One region of the Lysinibacillus sp. 1 U-2021 genome, then DNA from elsewhere that is predicted to be linked to it. Evidence: riboswitches for the same ligand, from Rfam matches in the RefSeq annotation. Region 1 holds a riboswitch; the other holds the start of a gene.

Region 1 (3,207 bases):
CTTTGTTAAATTCTCTGCAAAATAAAGAGGGGATTTACGACCGACATATTCACGGAAATAGTAATCTAATTCTTGCTTAAAATCATCATCCTCTTTATACTTTTGAAAATTCTCATCTAGTCTATTTAAAACATTTTGAAGCTCCTTTGGAACAAAGCTTCCACCAAATTCACCGAAATATCCCTTTTTTTCTACTACTGTACTCATCTTAACTCGACTCCTCTATGCTAATTTTTCCAAAAAAAAAGCCACTCCAATCCCTCATAAAAAGGACGAGTAACCGTGGTGCCACCTTCATTCGCAATTTTTGCGCGCTTTCCTGCTCCGGTAACGGGGAGCGAAACGGCCTTACATTTGATAAGGCTGCTCTGAAGTCCATTCACAAGTCTGTACTACTGGTTTGCACCAACCACCAGCTCTCTAAAAGTAACAATGCTTGCTACTACTCTTCTTCCTTGCATTTATTAGAAAGAATTGTAGAGTATTTTCAGAATAGTGTCAAGAAAAAAGACGAATCTAAAAAGATCCGTCAGTTAAATCAAATTTTTAAAGTCAAGGCGTTTGTTTAATACATACATAATCGGTGCACCTACAGCTAATACAACAAATTCACCCGCCGCGACGGTTAGCCAAGTCCAGAAAAATGGCAACTCTAAAGCCAAGTTCAGCTCAAAGGCAATGATAAACATAGTACATGTAAAGAGCAATGTATTAATAATTAAACGTGCCCAAATATTTTTGACAAATTTACAGATTAAAATAAACAGGCCAAGAGTAATCATTGAATGACCTACACCAAACACTAAATCGTAAATGCCAAGTGGTGAAAAGAGATTAGAAATCAATACACCAATAATAATCCCTACGGCAAAGCGTGGATTAAAGGCCACTAAATGGTTAAACATCTCAGATACTCGGAACTGTACCTCTGTAAAACCAAATGGGGCAACAAGCATGGTTACAGCTATATATAGAGCTGCAATGATACCACTTGCTGCTAAAAATTTTATTTTCATATTCATTTCTCCTTAGTTTTTTTTCGTGGGATGGTTACGAACCACGGTGCTTTCACACAAGTAAATATTCTATTATAGATATCTAGTAGAAGTCAAATGTCAGACTTTGTCTATAATGTCCTATCGTCGCAAAATTGTCATAAATATTTTTTACTATGTTGAAAAAAGAAATCGATTAACTAAAACAGCGTAGTTTAGCGGTTTAAAGCGCCAAATTAAATGAAAAACTAAAATATTTTGTCACTTTTAAAAGTCAGAACATTCATAATGTTGTTGACGGAGCTCGATAATAACGATAATATAGCGATACATTCACACTTTGTTTGGATAAAGTGCGATAGATATTCGAGAATATAATCGGGGGGATTATTTGTGAAAAGCAATGTAAAGAAGTTGTCATTCCTTCTTTTTGGATTAGTGTTGCTTCTTGCTGCTTGTGGTAGCGGTGGCTCAGGTACAGCAGATTCAAAAGGAAATGAAAAAAACAATGCAAGTGAGAGCGGAAATGCAGACGATAAAACATATAAAATCGGGATTACTCAAATTGTTGAGCATCCATCGTTAAACGCAGCAACGGAAGGCTTTAAAAAAGCAATTGAAGATGCTGGCTTAAAAGTTGACTACGATCCACAAATTGCGCAAGGAGATAACAGCCTTAACACAACGATTGCTAACAATCTAGTGAGTGCAAACGTAGATTTAATTTTTGCTAACTCTACACCTTCTGCACAAGCAGCTGCAACAGCAACAAGTGATATTCCAATTATTTTTACATCGGTTACAGATGCTGTTGGTGCACAGTTAATCGACTCAATGGAGAAGCCAGGGAAAAATATTACAGGCACAATTGATCTACATCCTGAAACGATTTCTAAAACAGTAGCATTCTTAAAAGACCTTGGTGCGAAAAAAGTAGGGATGGTCTACAATGCGGGTGAGCAAAACTCAGTTGCCCAAGTTTCAGAAGTGAAAAAGGTTATGGATGAACAAGGTTTAACGGTGGTAGAAGCATCAGCATCCACTTCAGCAGATGTAAAGCAAGCGACAGAATCTCTAATTGGTAAAGTAGATGCTTTCTATATTATTACTGATAACACAGTAGTTTCTGCTTTAGAATCGGTAATTGATGTTGCCAATACGAATAAATTACCATTAATCGTAGGAGAATTAGATTCTGTGGCACGTGGTGGTTTAGCGGCTTATGGATTTGAATATTTCGATATCGGTTATGAAGCAGGTCAAATGGCTGTGAAAATTTTAAAAGGTGAAGCAACACCTGCTGATACACCAGCACAATATCCTCAAAATCTGAAACTATTAATCAATAAAAAAGTAGCAGATGATTTAGGCATCGAAATGAAAGATTCTTGGGGTGCAGAAATTCTAGAACAGTAAAACGAAGCGGGGGAGAACTATCCCCGCTTTATCTTCATTTTACAAGCGATATAAATAATAAAGAGATTTAGGAGATGATTCAACGATGTTTTTAGCATTATTTGGCGCAGTGGAGCAAGGAATCATCTATGCAATTATGGCACTTGGTGTATATTTAACATTTCGGGTGTTAGATTTTCCGGATTTAACGGTTGATGGAAGCTTTGTAACAGGGGCGGCAACTGCAGCAACAATGGTTTTGCTTGGCTACCACCCAATCTTAGCGACTTTAGTGGCAATTGTTGCTGGATTTATTGCTGGATGTATGACAGGAATTCTTCACACGAAAGGAAAGATTAATCCGCTTTTATCAGGAATTTTAATGATGATTGCTTTATATTCAATTAATCTACGTATCATGGGGTTAACTGCAGAAAATACGATAGGTCGCCCGAATATTCCACTACTAAACTCTGAAACAATCTTTTCAAAGTTTCAATCTTTTTGGAGTAATTTAGGGATCGATGATGCTATCAATAACCTATTAAAAAGCATAGGCTTTCAGCATGTACCAGGTACATGGAGTGTGCTGATTGTTGTATTAATCATCACGATTTTAATTAAGTTAATAGCAGACTGGTTCTTAAAGACAGAAGTTGGGCTAGCAATCCGAGCAACTGGTGATAATAAACGAATGATTCGCAGCTTCTCTGCAAATACAGATACACTTATCATTTTGGGGCTAGGTCTTTCCAATGCGCTTGTCGCATTTTCTGGAGCTTTAATCGCACAATATTCGAAGTTCTCTGATGTTAGT
Region 2 (3,207 bases), 1.6 Mb from region 1:
AAACCACGTTCATCAGTGTAGCCACTCAGTCCTAATATGACTCGATAGGTATGCCCGTGTAGATTTTTACATTTCCCTTCATAATGATGTAGATGATGGGCAGCATCGAAGGTAAATTCTTTGCTTATGAGAACACGCTTTGCATGATATTTCAATTGATTTCTTTGAATATCCACATCAATTCTCTGGAGTCTCTCAACGATTTTAAAATCTGACATGCCTTAAGACTCCTTCCTATAACTTAAATACTCATCAAGCCCTTTATTTCGTAATTTACATGCTGGGCATTCACCACATCCATCTGCTATAACACCGTTATAGCAAGTCAACGTTCTTTGTCGTACAAACTCAAGTGCCCCAAGCTGATCAGCTAATTCCCATGTTTGTGCCTTATTCAGCCACATCAAGGGTGTATCAATCACAAAGGAATCATCCATCGATAAATTTAACGTTACATTTAAGGATTTAATAAAGACATCTCGGCAATCCGGATAGCCACTAAAATCAGTTTCACAAACACCTGTTACAATATGCTTTGCCCCTACTTGGCTCGCTAAAACGCCCGCAAATGAAAGAAAAAGGAGATTGCGGCCAGGCACAAAAGTCGATGGGAGCTCACCATTTTCTCCGTCCTTCACCTTTATGTCTTGTCGTGTCAATGCATTCGGAGCAAGTTGATTCAGGAGAGACATATCAAGTATGTGATGCTTGATACCAAGCTCCTCTGTTATCACCTTCGCACAGTCAATTTCAAGACGGTGCCTTTGACCATAATCGAAAGTTACTGCCTCAATCTCTTCAAAGCGTTCTTTTGCCCAGAACAAACAAGTTGTGCTGTCCTGACCTCCACTAAATACTACAATTGCTTTTTCCTTTTTCATCTATAAAAACTCCCTTATATCGAAAAAACAGCACTCTAAGAAAAAGTGCTGCTTTCTTCTTAGTTTTTTTAAGAGGGTAGCTAAAAACCTCTGTCTTGCTTCATTTATCGATTATCAATTTTTTCTGGGTTAAGATCGTGGTTCATTAAACGATAATTGGCGATTTCTTCGTATTTAGTTCCTGGCTTCCCATAGTTACACCATGGATCAATCGAGATACCCCCACGTGGAGTAAATTTCCCCCAAACCTCTATATATCTTGGATCAAGTAATGCAATTAAATCATTCATAATGATATTCACGCAATCTTCATGGAAATCGCCGTGATTTCTAAAACTGAATAAATACAACTTTAGAGATTTACTTTCAACAATTTTTTTATCTGGGATATATGAAATGTACATCGTAGCAAAATCCGGCTGATTTGTAAGCGGACATAAACTAGTAAACTCTGGGCAATTAAACTTAACAAAATAATCTCGATTAGCATGAAGATTATCCACTGCCTCTAATACCTCAGGTGCATAATCATAGGAATACTTTGTACCTTGATTACCTAATAGGGTCAAATCCTTTAATCCTTCTTCATGACTTCTGCCAGACATAAAAAAACCTCCTTGTAAAATGTTTCCCAACACTTTTCAAGAGAGGCATCACCAATCATTCTATTTAAAACATAAGTAAACAGATAAAAAAAAGCCACGTCCGATATGGACATGGCCTATTGTCATGTTTCCATAGTTTTTTATAGAGGGTATCAGCTATGAACCTCTCCCGTTCTAGTCCGGGCATTCTTTTCTTCAATATCGTACAAAAAATAATACAGGACGTCAAATAGATTTTTTATAAAACTCTTAAATGATAAAAAGTACGAATTACTGTAAGTCTATACTCATTTGAAAGTTCTACTTTTTTATTAAATTACTAGGAAAATAGAATTAATCCATTTTTGACAAAGTAATACTAATTATCAATATTTTGAGATTTTTCAATATTCCGATATTCGAATTATCTCACCTGTGATAAATTGGAAATATCACATTAAACTGAAAAGTGTGATAATTAAGAGCGGAGGGAGAAATGAGATTTGAAAAAGTTTAAGTTTACGAAGTTTTTAAGTAGTATGATAGCTTTCTTTATGGTGCTTTTTCTATTGGTTCCATTATCGAGTGCTAATGCTGAAGATTCGAAGCCATTCAAGCAGGATAGCCAAAGTGAAAGTATACTTCAATTAAAGGCGGCTATCGCTGAACAGCTAAGCTTGTCTAAAGATGGTCCAACTCTTCACGAAAGCTTACAAAATGTATCAGGCAATCAAGAAGTTGCAGTCATCGTACATTTATCTGAAAAGCCTGTGGCACTAGAGCAAGGAATGAGCCAATTGAAAGGCCAAAAGTTCTCTAATGCGCGAGCAAATGAAGTTCGATCAAATGTAAAATCTCAACAAGCACAAGTTAAGAAAGAATTAGCTACTAAAAATGTTCAAATGACTCAAGGCTACACATTTGATACTGTTTTAAACGGTTTTGCAGCAACTGTGAAAGCAAATGATCTCCCAAAGCTGCTTTCAATAGAAGGAATAACATTAATTGAACCTGATGCAATTGTTTACGCATCTGAAGATAATACAATGAAATCATCAGAACTGATTAAGGAAGATCAATTAGAGGCTCAAATGAATACAAGTATTTCTTTCCTCGGCATCGAACAGCTTTGGAATGAAGGAATTGAAGGACAAGGTATAAAGGTAGCAGTATTAGATACTGGTATTGACACAGATCACCCTGAGTTCGCCGGAATTTACAAGGGTGGGAAAAACTTCATTCCAAATTCATCAACTTACACAAAGCCTCGGGCAGATGACGATGCATCGGAAACCTTGCCTTCTGAGCGTCCTGCTGGAACACCTGAATTTAATGAAAAGGGAAGCTCGTTCTATACTTCTCACGGTACTCATGTTGCTGGAACTATTGCAGCAATTGGAGCTAACAATTTCGGCATTAAAGGAATTGCTCCAAAAGTAGACCTTTATGCTTACCGTGTTCTTGGTGCATATGGAAGTGGGGCTACATCTGGTATTGTTAAAGCAATTGAAACGGCTGTCACAGAAAAAATGGACATAATCAACCTTTCTCTTGGTGGGGGGGCTAACTCTGAAACGGACGCTGGTTCATTTGCTATTAATAATGCAATGATGGCTGGAACAATCGGAGTAATTGCAACAGGGAACTCCGGCCCAAATCGAGGAACAATGGGCACGCCTGCAACCGCTCGTTTAGGAATTGCTGTGGGTAACACAACAAATCCAGAAACAATGTATAACGGT

What was found. A riboswitch is a leader RNA that binds a small molecule or an ion and turns the genes downstream of it on or off. The one in region 1 is predicted to bind preQ1.
Region 2: linked by a shared signal. The riboswitch ahead of queF (preQ(1) synthase) and the one ahead of QH639_RS25460 (QueT transporter family protein) in region 1 are both predicted to bind preQ1.

Annotation. Positions count from the first base shown of each region.
Region 1 covers NZ_CP123966.1:4,801,605-4,804,811, reverse strand. Annotated here, with positions in the region: gene trpB (tryptophan synthase subunit beta) at 1-207, opposite strand, end outside; T-box leader at 266-465, opposite strand; gene QH639_RS25460 (QueT transporter family protein) at 534-1,016, opposite strand; PreQ1 riboswitch class I at 1,023-1,067, opposite strand; gene QH639_RS25455 (ABC transporter substrate-binding protein) at 1,389-2,411, shown strand; gene QH639_RS25450 (ABC transporter permease) at 2,497-3,207, shown strand, end outside.
Region 2 covers NZ_CP123966.1:3,234,547-3,237,753, reverse strand. Annotated here, with positions in the region: gene queD (6-carboxytetrahydropterin synthase QueD) at 1-218, opposite strand, end outside; gene queC (7-cyano-7-deazaguanine synthase QueC) at 222-881, opposite strand; gene queF (preQ(1) synthase) at 986-1,486, opposite strand; PreQ1 riboswitch class I at 1,613-1,659, opposite strand; gene QH639_RS16720 (S8 family serine peptidase) at 1,969-3,207, shown strand, end outside.